Regions from separate parts of the Quadrisphaera sp. KR29 genome, predicted to be linked through region 1. Evidence: riboswitches for the same ligand, from Rfam matches in the RefSeq annotation. Region 1 holds a riboswitch; each other region holds the start of a gene.
The links. Region 1 has a riboswitch for S-adenosylmethionine ahead of ACUN9U_RS16050 (hypothetical protein). Riboswitches for the same ligand answer to the same signal wherever they lie in the genome.
Positions count from the first base shown of each region.

Region 2: another riboswitch for S-adenosylmethionine. It lies ahead of ACUN9U_RS09885 (hypothetical protein); the one in region 1 lies ahead of ACUN9U_RS16050 (hypothetical protein).
Region 3: another riboswitch for S-adenosylmethionine. It lies ahead of ACUN9U_RS08405 (putative leader peptide); the one in region 1 lies ahead of ACUN9U_RS16050 (hypothetical protein).
Region 4: another riboswitch for S-adenosylmethionine. It lies ahead of ACUN9U_RS12110 (flavin reductase family protein); the one in region 1 lies ahead of ACUN9U_RS16050 (hypothetical protein).

Region 1 covers NZ_JBQXXG010000021.1:44,874-48,440, reverse strand. The annotation lists gene ACUN9U_RS16060 (hypothetical protein) at 1-416, opposite strand, end outside; gene ACUN9U_RS16055 (hypothetical protein) at 579-1,046, opposite strand; gene ACUN9U_RS16050 (hypothetical protein) at 1,057-2,118, opposite strand; SAM riboswitch class IV at 2,165-2,272, opposite strand; partial or broken gene ACUN9U_RS16045 (4-hydroxythreonine-4-phosphate dehydrogenase PdxA) at 2,386-2,876, shown strand; gene ACUN9U_RS16040 (cell wall-binding repeat-containing protein) at 2,980-3,567, shown strand, end outside.
Region 2 covers NZ_JBQXXG010000009.1:12,193-15,759, forward strand. The annotation lists gene ACUN9U_RS09870 (DUF998 domain-containing protein) at 1-334, shown strand, start outside; gene ACUN9U_RS09875 (STAS domain-containing protein) at 372-986, opposite strand; gene ACUN9U_RS09880 (SDR family oxidoreductase) at 1,138-1,833, shown strand; SAM riboswitch class IV at 1,969-2,080, shown strand; gene ACUN9U_RS09885 (hypothetical protein) at 2,108-3,007, shown strand; gene ACUN9U_RS09890 (LLM class flavin-dependent oxidoreductase) at 3,109-3,567, shown strand, end outside.
Region 3 covers NZ_JBQXXG010000007.1:75,398-78,964, forward strand. The annotation lists gene ACUN9U_RS08385 (hypothetical protein) at 1-504, shown strand, start outside; gene ACUN9U_RS08390 (hypothetical protein) at 697-945, shown strand; gene ACUN9U_RS08395 (beta-class carbonic anhydrase) at 1,079-1,576, opposite strand; gene ACUN9U_RS08400 (OsmC family protein) at 1,735-2,202, opposite strand; SAM riboswitch class IV at 2,357-2,466, shown strand; gene ACUN9U_RS08405 (putative leader peptide) at 2,509-2,613, shown strand; gene ACUN9U_RS08410 (MetQ/NlpA family ABC transporter substrate-binding protein) at 3,039-3,567, shown strand, end outside.
Region 4 covers NZ_JBQXXG010000012.1:34,434-38,000, forward strand. The annotation lists gene ACUN9U_RS12100 (YeiH family protein) at 1-558, opposite strand, end outside; gene ACUN9U_RS12105 (hypothetical protein) at 560-841, opposite strand; SAM riboswitch class I at 925-1,016, shown strand; gene ACUN9U_RS12110 (flavin reductase family protein) at 1,026-1,523, shown strand; gene ACUN9U_RS12115 (DivIVA domain-containing protein) at 1,534-2,535, opposite strand; gene ACUN9U_RS12120 (hypothetical protein) at 2,612-3,567, opposite strand, start outside.

The DNA.
Region 1 (3,567 bases):
ACGGCGTCGGGCCCGAAATCCCCGTCGGCTGTGGCCACGGCGGCGACGGCGAGGTCGCGCGCCGCTCTCGCCTCGCCGTCCCAGAGCTCGGGTGCGCCGGCCAGGACCCCGGCGAGCTCCTCCGCGGCCGAGGTGCCGAAGAGCTCGCCCAGCTCCGCGCAGGGCCTGACGACGTGGTGGTGCAGCAGCGCCGCGACGGTGGTCACCCACGCCTGCGGGGAGCGGACGTCGGACAGCGCGGCGGTGATCAGCGCGGGGTCGCCGTCGTGGACGGCGGTCAGCAGGGCGGTGGCGCGCTGGCGGGCCACCTCGCGGGTGCGGGCGGCGTTCGGGGCGGGGCGGCGTCCCGTCGCCTGGGCGCGGCGGGTGGCGTTGCGGGCGGCCGTGCGGCGGGTGGTGCGGCGCTTCGCGGGCATGGGAGGCCTCTCAGGGGACGGGTCAGGAGAGCGGGTGGCGGTGAGCGGGGCGTGCCGGTGCTCGAAGGGTGGGAGGCACCCCCGACAGCGCGACACGGACGGAGCAACGGGGCGCTGCCCCGGCTGCTGAGGCGCTGGGTGTCAGCCGTCGACGGGCGTGCGCTAGGCGCCGACGCAGCCGCCGGCGCGGTGCTCGCGTCGCAGCCGGTCGGCGTCGAGCCAGGTGCTCGGCCGGCGCCGCCAGCCGCAGCGCTGGCAGGTGACGGTGCAGCCGGGGTGGTCACGGTTGGTCGTCGTGCCGGTGACGAGCACCCACTCGGGGCCCCCGAGCTGTGGGAGGACCCGGTGGCCGTGGGCGCGCAGGAGCGACGTCTCGGAGCGGCCGTCGTCGTCCTGGTCGACCAGCAGTCCGCACGAGCACGTCGCGCGTCCACCGACAGCGATCCACAGCACCTCGTGGACGCCCTGGCTCTGCCCGCGGTCGATCGCGTGGAGCCGGCCGCGCGCCTTCCACCGGATGAAGGCGGCGCCGCGGGACTCCGCCGGCTGCTCCAGGCGGTCGCGCTCCTCGCCGCTGACGCGGACGCTGTCGTCGTACCCCGGCTCCTGCGCGGGCTGCTGCTCGCTCATCGTCGTCCCGTCAGCCTGCGAGGAGCTCGCCGAGGGCCCCGCCGCAGGCGACGGCGTCGAGGCGCTCGTACAGCTCCTCGCCCTCCGGGCTGCGAGGGTGCAGCAGCGCGCGGCGGGTGCCGGCGTACAGCGAGGCCTCATCGGCGCGCAGCAGCGCCTGGACCGCCCGCCGCAGTGACGGGTCCATGACCTCGACCGTCGCGCTCACCCCGGCGAGCGCCTCCTCCCACCGGAAGCGCTCGCGGGCGGTGAGCCGCCGGCGGGTCGGGTCCAGCGGCTCCCAGCACAGGGCGGCGGTCACCTCGGCGTTCTGCTCCTCGACCCACCGGGCGAGCAGCTGGGCCTGGGCCCGCCGAGTGCTCGGCCAGCGGCGGACCACCGGCGTGCCGATCTCGTCCCCGGTGCCGCGGACGAGCACCGCTGCGCGCCCGGCCCGCTCGACGACGCTGCCGCCGTCCCAGCTGGTGATCTCGTCGTCGCTCCACCACAAGGAAGAGGCGATGACGTCGCTGCCGCGCAGGCCGCCGTCCTCGCCGTCGGCGAGGAGGCAGAGCAGGTCCGCGGCGCGCGGGGCACTGCTCGTGGCGGAGGGGAGCCTCAGGACGACGACGGCGGCGCCGTTCACCGACGCGCTCCGGTGGAACGGGACGGCGCCCTGGACGTCGACGTCCTGCTCCTCGTCGGGTCCGCCCTCGTCCCCGGTGGCCGGATACTCGGGGCCGCCGCCGAGGGACGGGCGCAGCAGCCCCGCCAGCTCGTGGCGCGACAACTCCGCCTCGGTGACGCGGTAGTGCGCGTCCTGGTCCGGCAGCAGAGCGGTGAGCGCGCGGCTGGCCTTCAGCAGCGCGGTGAGGTCCCGGTGCGCGGGGATGTCCACGGGCTGCCAGGGCAGGTCGCGGCCCCCGTCGTTGAAGGGTACCGAGACCGGCAGCCACGGGGTGGCGTCGACAGTCAGCTCGCCTGTCGGCTGGCGCACCACCCGCTGGAACAGGCGCTCGCGGGCGGGGCGGCGGCGCTCGACGCGCAGGACGACGTCGTCGCGGCCGGGGGTGTTGAGGGGTGCAAGGGACATGAAAGCCTCCGGGTCCTCTGAGGAACCCCTCGGCCGCACCGTGGAGATTCCGCTGTGACCGAGACGGACGCTCGGCCAGCTCTACCCCTGGGGCACCTCCGCGGAGGAGGAGGCCGTGCAGCAAGCCAGGTACTTGTCACTGCAGCTCGTGAGCCAGCGAGAACGGTACGGCAGAGCGCCGTGCCGAGGGGGTGACGTGCGTGCTGACGGGCGATGCCGGCGCTGAGGCGGCCGCGTCGGTCACGCTTCGTTAGCGAAACGGCTTGCACCGAGGCGGTGCTGCGCCTGGCGGGGGCCTTCACGCGCGCCCTGGGGCGCCCGGACGCCGAGGTGGCCCTCGCGGGCCTGAACCCGCACGCGGGGGAGTCGCGCCTGTTCGGCGACGAGGACGCCGACGTGCTAGCGCCCGCCGTCGCCGCCGCCCGCGCCCGCGGCATCAACGCGGTGGGCCCGCTCCCCGCTGACGCGCTGCTGCCAGCGGCCGTGAAGGGGCGCTACCAGATGGTCGTCGTCTGCTACCACGACCAGGGCCACGCGCCCTTCAAGGCGGTGTACGGCGACCAGGGCGTGAACATCACCGTGGGGCTGCCGGTGGTGCGGGTGTCGGTCGACCACGGGACGGCGTTCGACATCGCCGGCACCGGTGTCGCGCGAGAGGCGAGCCTGGTGCTGGCCTGCGAACGGGCCGCGGAGCTTGCGCCGGGTGGGACCTGGTGTGGCGCGCGGCGCAGGAGGCCGCCGACCAGATGTCGAGCTGACCCAGACGAACTCGTCGTCGACAGTGGGCTCGAGCAACCACGGCGTGGCGCCCCTGTGGCCGAAGTGCGTCATGGAAGGGTCGTGCGCCGGATCAGCCGGTCGATGACGGGGGACGACATCATGCGCAGCGGAGCGAAGTGGATTGCTGCAGTGGCCGCTGCAGCTGCCTTGACAGCGGCGACAGCGTCAGCGGCACAGGCAGCGGACAGCACCCGCGTTTTCGGCGACGACCGCATCGCCACCGCTGTCGCGGTCAGCCAGGCCACCTACTCCGGTGACAACAAGGCGTACACGGTCTTCGTGGCCTCGGCGGCGAACTGGCCCGATGCACTTGCCGCCAGCGCGATCGCCGCGGAGAGGAAGGCGCCTCTGCTGCTCGTGCCTGCCGATGGCGCACTGCCCTCCAACGTTGTGGGAGAGCTGAAGCGGCTCGACCCACTCAGCATCTACGTGTTGGGCGGGGAGCGGTCGATCAGCGGTGTCGTGGAGAGCCAGCTCAAGGACATCGCCTCCGTCCTGCGGCTCGATGGTGACGACCGCTATGAGACCGCCGCTGACGCCGCCTTCATCGCCGGTGACCGAGGCAAGACGATGTACGTAGCATCGGGCGAAACCTTCGCCGACGCCCTCGGCGGGGGTACCGCCGCCGGGCGGGTGGGTGGCGCGCTCGTGCTGACGCAGCGAGACAAC
Region 2 (3,567 bases), on a different contig from region 1:
CGGCTCGACCTCCGGCACCGTCAGCACCCACGGGCTGCTGCACATCGTCGTCGGCGCGCTCGGCTTCCTCGCGCTGGCGGTCGGCGCCTTCGCCGAGGCCCGCTGGCGGGCCGGGCTGGGGGAGCGCGGTGCGGCGCGGCGCTCGCGGCTCCTGGGGGCGCTGGTGCTCGCCGGGTTCCTCGCCGGGGCCGCCCTCGCCCAGCAGGTGGCCGGCACGGTGCTGCTGTGGGTGGCGGTGCTGGCCGGCTTCGCGTGGCTGGCGCTGGCCTGCGCGCGCCTCTACGTGCACGTGCCGCACCCGCTCCACGCCCGCCGCACGGCCGGGGTCGGCTGACGCGAGGGCCGGGGCGCGCTGCTCGAGCGGCGCCCGGTCAGGCGGTGGCGGAGCGCGCCTGCCGACCGGGCCTCGCGCCGGACCCGGTGGCGAGCGGCCCCGTGCCCGCGCGCGGCGTCGCGGCCTTCCACGCCGAGAGGGCCTCGGCCAGCGTCGCCCGCGCGGCGACCTCGCCCGCGGTGTCCGCTGCGGCGAGGAGCCGCTCGACGGCCGGGTCCGCCCCGACGACGGCCGCGCGCCCGCCCAGCGCCGTGGTGCGGCGCAGGGTGGCGAGCAGCAGGCCGCCGCCGGCGGCGTCGGCGGTGGGGACGGCGGCGAGGTCGACCACCACGTCGGGCGCCACCGCGGCCGCGGAGGCGCCTGCCGCGGCGTCGTCCTGCGGCCTGCGGGGCGACCACGTCCTCAGCAGGGCCTGCTCGAGGGCCGAGCGCAGGTGCGGACCCGCCGAGGCGTCGAGGTCGCCGGTGAGCGTCATGACCACCAGGGCGCCTGCGCCCGCGGCGCGCTGGTGCACCTCCACGGCCACCCGCAGCGGCGACCGGCCTGGCGGGGCGAGCGCACCGGCCGCCGCTGCGCCGGGTGCTGGGGGTGCTGGGGGTGCTGGGGGACCGGCGGGTGCGGTGGTGCCGGGGCGGAGGACGGTCAGGGCCATCGGGCGCCTCCTCGTCGTGCGCACTGTGCCTGAGGTGTCACTCAAAGTAGCCACATCGGGTGACACCTGGCAAGGGCGCAGCCGTCGGCCGCGGGGCCGCTGCGGCCGGTGGCCGGGTGCCGCCCGACGTCCCCGCGGCTAGCCTCGACGCGTGGACCTCGGGCTGTCAGGTCGTGCGGTGCTGGTGGTCGGAGGCGGTGGCCTCATCGGCCGCGCCGTGGTCGGGCGGCTGCGCGAGGAGGGCGCCACCGCCGTGGTGGCCTCCCGGTCCACCGAGCCCGACGCCACCGGCACCCGGCTGCGGCTGGACGCCCGCGACGACGCCTCGGCCACGGCCGCCGTCGAGGCGGTCCTGGCCCACCACGGCCGCCTGGACGGTCTCGTGGTCACCGCGGCCCCGAGCGCGCAGACCCTCGACGCCACCCGCAACGACGACCCCGCCCAGGTGCTGGAGGCCTTCGACGCCAAGGCCGTCGTCTTCCTGCGCCTGGCCGCTGCGGCGCTGCCGGTGATGCGGGAGGCGGGCTACGGGCGCGTGGTGGGCATCAGCGGCCAGAACGCCTTCCTCACCGGCGGCACCACCGGTGCCGTCCGCAACGCCGCGCTCATCGTCACGGCGAAGAACCTCGCCGACGCCGTCGCCGGCAGCGGCGTCACGGTCAACACCGTCAGCCCCGGCACCGTGACCCCGACCCCGGCCGCCGAGGTGCAGCCGGGCCGCGGCGGGGAGTCCAGCCCCGACCAGGTCGCCGACCTCGTGGCCTTCCTGCTGTCCCCGCGCGCCGCGGCCATCTCGGGGGAGTCCATCGCCACCGGTCACCGCGTGCGCGGCGTCGTCACCTTCTGAGGCCCCTCCTCTCCCACGACGACGCGGACCGGCTCCGCGAGCGCAGGGTGCCCGGTGTTGACGGCGCCGCGTCCAGCAGCCACGCTGGTCCCGATCCACAGCACCGCCTGAACCACCCGAACCACCCGCTCCACAGGTCATGAGCGTCAGCGACAAGCCCTGGCTGGCTGACCGGCAACCCTCGCTCCGCGGCGGGGTGCCCCAGGTGACGACCCGACCGGACCCACCCGTCCGGTAAGCGCGATGCCCCTCCCGGGGCGGAAGAGGTCCCCCGATGTCCACGCTGCACCTCGCCCTCGCCCTCGGCGGCCCTCGACCGGGCCCGTCGACCAGCTGGTCGCACCTCGTGCGCGAGGCCGAGGCCGGCCTGCTCGACCTCGTGACGCTCGAGGGCGCCGGGGCCGGCGCGGACGAGCTCGGGGACGTGGCCCTGGCGACCCGGCTCGCTGCGGGCACGCGCTCCATCGGCCTGCTGCCCACCGTCCACGCCGGGCGCAGCGAGCCGTCGGCCATCGCCCGCGCGGTGGAGGCCCTCGACGCCGCCTCCGGAGGCCGCGCGGGCGTCCACCTGCGGGTGCCGGTGCCCGCTGACGAGCACGGCTGGGTCCAGGCGGTGCGCCGCCACTCCTCGAGCGGTCCCGGTGCTGTCGTGGCGCTGCCCGGACGTCCGGGGCGCGGGCCCCGTGCCCTGCCCGCGGGTGCCGCCGACCTCGCCTTCGTCGCGCCCCGCACCACCGTCGACGCCCAGCAGCTGGTCGCGGCGGCCCGCGCCGCCGGGGCACCCCCGCTCCTGCTCGGAGACCTGGTCGTGGTGGTCGACGAGAGCGCGGAGCGCGCCCGGGCGCGCTGGGAGCGCTCCGCCGGTGAGCTGCCCGGCACCGCGCCCGAGGGCACCCGCGTCTTCTGCGGCACCCCGGCCCAGCTGGCCGACCTGGCCCAGGGGTGGCGCGCCGCCGGGCTGGCGGGCCTGCGGCTGCACCCGGCTGACCCGGCCGTGGACGTCCTCGCCGCCACCCGCGCCCTGGTGCCCGAGCTGCAGCGGCGCGGCGCGTTCCGCCGCGCGTACAGCGGTGCGGGCCTGCGCCAGCGCCTCGGCGAGCGAGCGCCAGCGCACCCCGCGCCGGCGCACCTCGTGCCCGGGGCACGCCCGTCGGACCACTGCGCGGCCGCCTGACGGCTGCCCGCGGCCGGTGCAGGACCAGGAGCGGAGCGCGCTGGAACAGATGCGCCCCCACCCCTGCTGACCCGGACGTGGCCGCTGGACCGGATCCGACCATGAGCTCCTCACCCGTGCCCCTGCACCTGGCCGTGGCGCTGGACGGCGCGGGGTGGCACCCCGCCGCCTGGCGCGAGCCCACCGCCCGGCCCACCGAGCTGTTCACCGCCCGGTACTGGACCGACCTCGTCCGCGAGGCCGAGGCCGGTCTGGTCGACCTCGTGACGCTCGAGGACGCGCTGCGCCTGCAGTCCGACGACCCGCGCCGCCCCGACGACCGCACCGACAGGGTCCGCGGCCGCCTCGACGCCGTGCTCCTCGCGGCCAGGCTCGCGCTGGTCACCGACCGCATCGGCCTCGTGCCGAGCGCGACGGCCACGCACACCGAGCCGTTCCACCTGTCCAAGGCGATCGCCACCCTCGACCACACCACCCGGGGCCGCGCCGGGGTGCGCGTGCAGGTGTCGCTGCGCCCCGACGAGGCCGCGCACTTCGGCCGCCGCCCCGAGCTGCAGGCG
Region 3 (3,567 bases), on a different contig from region 1:
TGGAGCGCCGTGCCGACCGAGGCGAGTGCGGCGGCGGGCCTGGCGCAGGCCCTCGAGTGCGCGAGCAGCTGGCAGCAGCAGCCCGCCGGTGGGCTGAGCGCGGCGGACGTGCTCATCGCCGAGCGGCGCGGTGACTCCTCGGTCACGGTGGTGCGCAAGGACGACGGCGCAGTGCTCTGCACGGCCATCGACAGCGCCACCCCCACCGGGTGGGAGGCGATGGCGCCGACGCGGGCGATGGGTGCCCAGGAGGTGACCGTGGAGTCCTCCGGCAACAGCGGGACCTGGCCGTTCGCGCGCTCCACCGTCTCCGGCCAGGTCGGGGCGGGTGTCACCGGCATCGAGGTGCTGGCGGGAGGGAAGACGGTCACCGCGTCGGTGGCAGGCGGGCGGTGGGTGGCGTGGTGGCCCGGTGACGAGGGCGGCGAGGTCGGAGCGGTGCAGGTGGTCATCCACACCGCCAGCGGGGAGCGCACCGTCCCCTCCAGCGACCTCTACCTCTGACCAGCACGTCCACCCGTGAGCGCGGCGTGGACCGGGCCCTGAGCGGGCGCGGTCCGCGCCGCGCGCCGCGTGGCGCGCCACCTGCGCCGACCGGCGGCCCGTCGCAGCCCACCACCGAGGAGCTCTGGTCCGCGCACGTCCTCCCCCTGCTCGCCCACCGGCTCCCCCGCGCCCTCGCCGACACCGCTGCCGGTGCCCACACCCCCGACCCCCGACGCCGCGAGGGCCGATGCCGTCGTCGTGCTCGTCGCTCCCGCGCAGGCCCGGGTCAGGGCACTGGCCACCTTCGCCCTCCAGGTCCGCGCCGCCGCGGTGCAGGGTCGGGTGGTCATCGACGACTCCGCCTGCCGGTCCTGGTCACCGGGACAGCGCCTGGTGCTCGAGCGCCTTCGGGCGCTCGCGGACAGCTGCGCGCGGCGAGCGGTCGCGGCTGCCTCGTGAGCGGCGCACATCGCGGTGTGCGCGACCGGCACGAGCGTGGTGCGGGGAGCCGTGTCGGGGGCCCTGGCGCACCAGCACGCGGTCCTCGCCCGGCGGAGTCCCGCAGCCGGCCGTGGAGCGCCGTCGCGTCCCGTCAGGCAGCGACCTCGCGCAGGGTGCCGTCAGCGACGTCGTAGACGAAGCCGCGCACCGAGTCCTTGTGCGGGATGGACGGCTCCTCGCGGATGCGGGCGATGCTGGCGCGCACGTCGTCGTCGAGGTCGCCGAAGGCTCGGGCGGTGCCCCAGCCGGGGCGTGAGCCGGTGTCGGCGGCGATGGCCTCGGCGAAGTCCTCGTCGGTGAAGGTGAGCATCCCGCAGTCGGTGTGGTGGATGAGGATGATCTCGGTGGTGCCCAGCAGCCGCTGGCTGATCGCCAGGGACCGCAGCTCGTCGTCGGTGACGACGCCGCCGGCGTTGCGGATGACGTGGGCGTCCCCGAGCTCCAGGCCCAGCAGGGCCTGGGGGTCCAGGCGGGCGTCCATGCACGCCAGCACGGCGACGTGCTGGGCGGGAGGCAGGGGCAGGGAGCCCTCGGTGAAGCGGTCGGCGTAGGCGCGGGCGTTCTGCAGCAGCTGGTCGGTGGTGGACACGGGAAGACCTCCGGCATCGCAGGGGTGGGGGGGTGGGTGCGGCGCTGCCGCCCCGGCGCCGTCGTCGTCAGCGATCCAGGCGCCGGGTCAACGACAGCGCTGCGACGCGGTGCGCAGGAGGTCGACGTGCGAGCGCCTGGACATCCGCACCGGGTCGCTCACCGCGCGAGCGGGGTCTTGACCCACTCGCTGGTGTAGTCGAGCCCGCTGCGCTTGAACATCTGCGTCACCGGGCAGCGGCGCTCGGTCTCCGCCTGGAAGGTCTCGAAGACCTCCTCGGAGGCGTCGGTCTGCACCTCCACCCTCACCGAGACGCGCTCGAAGTTGGCGTTGCCCTCGGCCCCGCCGGCGATGACGGAGGGGTCCAGGTCGCCCTGGATGCGGAAGGACCAGGTGCCCACGGCGATGCCCAGGCCGGAGGCGACCAGGCTGCCGGTGACCTGGTTGCAGCTGGTCAGGGCTCCCAGCAGGTAGCTCAGGGGGCTGGGGGCGGCGTCCTGCCCGCCGAAGGAGGGGTAGGTGTCGGCGGTGAAGACGTGCTCGTGCTCACCGGCGACCACCAGGCGCTGGGCCACGCCGGTGCCCTCGGCGTCGAGGACGAAGGGCACGGTCTGCTTGACGGGCATGGCGCGGACAGTACGTGTCGCGGGCGACCATCCGTCAGACCCCGTCGCGGATCCAGGCCGACCTCCGCCGCGAGCGCACGGCTCCCCTCCCCCGGGTCGGCTCGCGCGGGAGCCGTCTTGACGCAGGCGACGGGGACCTCCTAGGTTCCTCCCAGGTCAAGAGTTGCAGCGGAAAGCCCTGGCTCGCTGCACGGCAACCCTCCTCCGCGGTGGGGTGCCCCAGGTGACGACCCGGCTGGGCGGAGCGTCCAGCAAGCGCGGCTCTGCGGAGCCTTGAGCTGAAGGACCGACGTGCACCTCTCGCCGGTGATCGCTTGCCAGAGCCAGACAGCTTCACGACGTCGCCACGTCGACCTGCGCCGCACCGCGAGCGCGACCTGTTGCACGTGGCTGCACCGTCCTGCGTCCTGAGCGACGACCCCCCGTCCTGAGCGAGGACAGCTCCCCGCCGGTCCGTCCGGCTGGGTGCCCCGTCCCAGCCCCGGAGCTCGTCGCCCGACCCTGGTCGCGTCCGGTCGCTGCCGCTGCCTGAGCAGGTGCGCCCGCTCGACCGGCGGCGAGCCGGCCGTGCCCGGGGCACGGCGGCCGGCCGACCAGCAGGCACCAGCGTGCAACGGCCACGTCCTCCCGCGCGCTGACGGGCTCGCACCCACCACGCGCTGACAGGGCGCCGCTGCGCCCGGACCCGCTGGAAGCGGTCCGAGCGGCGACCCCTCACGCCCACTCCCCCGGGGACGGTCCGCCCGACGGACGTCGGCGGCCCCGCCTCCGGAGACCCCACACCCCACACCGCACACCCGCGTCGCGCTGACGCGCCCCCGCACCGGAGGACACCCATGTCTGCGAACAGCACCCCCACGCCCCAGCCCGAGCACTCCGACCAGCAGCCGAGCGACCTGCGGGCCGCCGTCGCCGCCCGCGGCAAGCGGCGCCGCAACGGCGTCATCGCGGCGGTGGTCGGGGCCCTGGCCGTGGCCGGCGTCGCCACCGGCGTCGCCGTCGCCAGCACCTCGGGAGGCTCGGCCGAGGCCGCCGGCGCCGCAGCCGGCGGAGACGCCCCCGCGGAGCGCTACAGCCTCGACCTCGCCGTGGCCGAGGACACCCAGTTCCAGGACGCGATCAAGGAGGTCGCCGCCGAGAAGGGCCTCGACCTCACCTGGACCAACGTCGACGACTGGGTGCTGCCGAACACCGAGCTGGTGGCGGGGACTGTCGACGGCAACGCGTTCCAGCACGTGCTGTACCTGTCGGCCTTCAACCGCGAGAACGGGGCCGACATCACCCCGGTCTTCTCCACCGTCATCACCCAGTGGGGCATCTTCTCCTCCACCCTCGACGACGTCGCCGCCATCCCCGACGGCGGCC
Region 4 (3,567 bases), on a different contig from region 1:
GCCCACCCAGGCGCCGAAGGCCACCGGGTCCAGGCCCAGGGGACCGGCCAGCGGGGGCAGCACGAGGATCGCCAGGCTGCCGCACAGGGTGACCAGCGCGACGGCGGTGGTGACGTCCTCCTTGCGAGCCCTGGCCAGCGGCTCCACGGCGGCGATGGCCGAGGCGCCGCAGACGGCGAAGCCGGTCGCGACCAGCAGGCCCCGCCCCGGGGGCAGTCCCAGCGCCCTGCCCAGCGCGAGCGTGCCGCCGAAGGTCAGCGCGACGGTGGCGACGACGACGGCGAGGCCCTGCCAGCCGAGCGCCAGCACCGCACCCAGCGGCAGCTGCAGGCCCAGGAGGACGACGGCGGTGCGCAGCAGCCGGCGGCTGGCGAAGGCCGTTCCGGGGACCAGGGCAGCGCGTTGCAGACCGGCGTTGGCCACGAGCAGGCCCAGGACCACGGCCACCGTGGTCGGGCCGAGGCCGGGGACCAGCGCGGAGACGGCCAGGGCCAGGGCGGTGGCCGCGGTCGCCGCCAGCAGGCCCGGCAGCAGCGGGCGCAGGGCGAGGGCCGGCACGTCAGGCGCGCGGGCGCCGCAGCGGCAGGAGCAGCAGGGCCAGGGCCAGCAGCGCTCCCGCCGCGGCGCCCACCCAGGCCGGCCCGGTCAGGAAGGCGCCGCCGGCGCCCTTCGGCCCGGCGAGGTAGCCGGCGAAGCCGCCGGCGAAGGCCAGCACCACCCCCAGCAGCACCGCTGTGGAGGGTGCGGGGCGCCGCCGGCGCGGCGCCAGCAGGAGGCCGGCCAGGCCCCCGACCGCACCGGTGAGGACCAGGGCGGCGACGCCGATGACCACGCGCTGCACGGCGCCACGCTAGACCGCCCGCGCGCCCTCCCCGCGCCGGCGCCGCGTTGACACCGGTGGGCGGCCCGGGGGACCATCGACCCCGCCCATCCAGAGCGGCCGAGAGACCTGGCTCGTCGACGCCGCAGCAACCAGCCCCGCGCAGGGCAGGTGCTCCCGCCAGGACCGATGGAGGAGATCCGCCGTGACCTGCACCGACGCTCCCGCTGCACCCGTGGTCGACCTGGCCGGCGCGTTCCGCGCCGTCGCCTCCAGCGCGTGGGTCGTGACCACCCGCGCCGGCGAGCGCCCCGTGGGCTTCACGGCGATCTCCGTGGCGTCGGTGTCGGTGGCGCCGCCGCTGCTGTCCTTCAACGTCTCGCGGACCTCCTCCAGCCTGGAGGCGCTGCTGGCCGAGCGGCGCGCCGCCGTGCACCTGCTCGCCGCAGACCAGGAGCAGCTGGCGCGCCGGTTCGCCGCGCCGGCCGCCGGCCGCTTCCCCGAGGACGGCTCGTGGGGCTTCGACGAGTCCGGGCTGCCCGAGCTGCGCGGGGTGGTCGCCCGCCTCGCCGGCCCCGTCCACGCGGTGGTCGAGGCCGGCGACAGCCTGCTGCTGCTCGTGCGGCCCGAGGTCACCGCGGTCGCCGGTGGCACGCCGCTGGTCCACCACGCCAGGGCCTACCACCGCCTCGCGGCGGCCTGAGCCCAGCGGCTCAGCGGCGGGGCGCCGCCTGCGGCTCGTCCTCGCGCAGGTCGAGCACGGCGGTGTGGTCCACCTCGCCCGCCGCGGCGCCGTCCTCCAGCCCGGTGACCGGCACCGATCCCGCGGGGGCGCCGGCGCCGCCGGACAGGGTGGCCAGCATCTGGCGGACGTTGGCCAGCTGGGCGTTGATGCTGTCGCGGCGCTCGGCGGCCGCCGCCACCTCGCGCTGGGACTGCGCCCGCACCTGGTCGGCGTGCTCGCGCGCCTGCTCCACCAGCGCGGCCGCCTCCTCGCGGGCGGAGGCCAGCAGCTCCTCGGTGCGGGCCGCCACCTCCCGCTCCACGGCGTCGGCGCGGTCGCGCGCCTGCGCCACCAGGCGCTCGGCCCGCTCCAGCTCCTCGGCCTGGGCGCGGGCGCGCTCGGAGGACTCCACCTCGGTGCGGTGGCGCCGCGTGGCCAGCGCCAGCTCGAAGTCGGCGGCGGCCTGCGCCGCGCGGGCGCGGGCGTCCTCCCAGGCGGCCTCGGACTCCTCGCGCCGGGCCGCCGCGTCGCGCTCAGCGGCGTCGAGCAGCTCCTCGGCGCGCAGCTGGGCGTCGGCCAGCACGCGCTGCGCCTCGAGGTCGGCGTCGGAGCGCACCGCGGCCTCGTAGCGGTCCGCCTCCAGGCGGACCAGGCGCGCGTGCGCCTCCGTCTCGCTGCGCAGCGCCCCCGCCTCGGCCTCGGCGCGGGCCACGACGTCCCCGGCCTCCTCCTCCGACAGCGCGAGGATCTGCGCCACGCGGGCGCCCAGGTCGGCGTAGGTGGGCTGGAGGGCCTCGGGGCGCACCAGCTCGGCGGCGTCCTCGGCGGCGCGCTCGGTCAGCCGGTGCTCGAGGGCCTGCACCCTCTCGGACAGCTCGGCCGCGGCCCCGCGGGCCTCCTGGAGGGCGACCTCCAGGTCGTGGACGTGCTGCTCGACCTGCGCGGGGTCGTACCCGCGCAGGACGGTGCGGAACGCGCCGGTGTCAGCCATGGTGCCTCCGGGGGAGCTCGTGGACCCAGCCCCGGCCGCTGGCGGCCGCGCGGGCCCCGCCGGGGACGGGCGGCCCCTACCGTGGCAGGGACGCGCGGCGACCGCTCGCCGACGGGTCCGCGGCCGACCCCGGCAGCGCCGGGGAGCCACCGCGTCCGCGCGCGGCGAGCGCCTCGATGATGCCCGACAGCTGGCCGAGCTCGGCAGCCGCCGCCTCGCGCATCCGCGTGAGCTCGGCCACCTCCGCGGCGAGCCGGTCGCGCCGCGCCTCCGCGTCGGCGCGCTCCCGGTCGGCGGTGCTGCGGGCCTCCAGCACCAGGCGGACGGCCTCGGCGCGGGCCTCGCGGCGCACGTCCTGCCCCTCGCGCTGGGCGCGGGCGACCTCCTCGGCCACGCGGGCCCTCAGGGCGCGGGCGCCGTGCTCGGCCTCCTCGGCGCGCCGCTGGGAGCGGTCCCGGGCGGCGGACTCGGCCGCACCCGCCGCAGCGAGCACCTGGTCGGCCTCGGAGCGGGCGGAGCGCAGCACGCGCACGGCCTCGGCCCGGGCGGACTCCAGCTCCTCGGCGGCGCTGCGGCGCAGCTGCTCGGCCTCCTCCTCGAGCCCGCCGAGGCGGGCCCGGACCCGCTGGCTGGCGGCGCTGACCACGTCCTGCAGGCGCACGCGGGCGCGGCGCACCGCAGCGGCGGCCTCGGCGTGGCCGCGGCTGCGGGCGGTGCGCGCCTCCTCCTCGGCCGCGGTGAGGAGGGCGTCGACGGTGCTCGTGGTCCAGGCGGTCTGCTCGGCAGCGGCGGCCAGCTCCTTCTCCGCCTGCGCGCGCGCCTCGGCGCGCACCCGGCGTGCCTCCTCGGCGGCCAGCTCGCGGGCCCGGGAGGCCTCCTCGCGCGCCAGGGACAGCTCCTCGGCGGCCGCGCGGCGCGCGGCGGACGCGTCGGAGGCCGCGGCGGCCAGGACCCGCTCGGCCTGGGCGTAGGCCTCGGCCGTGGCCCGCTGGGCCTCGATGTGCCCGGTCTCGCGGACCGTGTCGGCCTCGG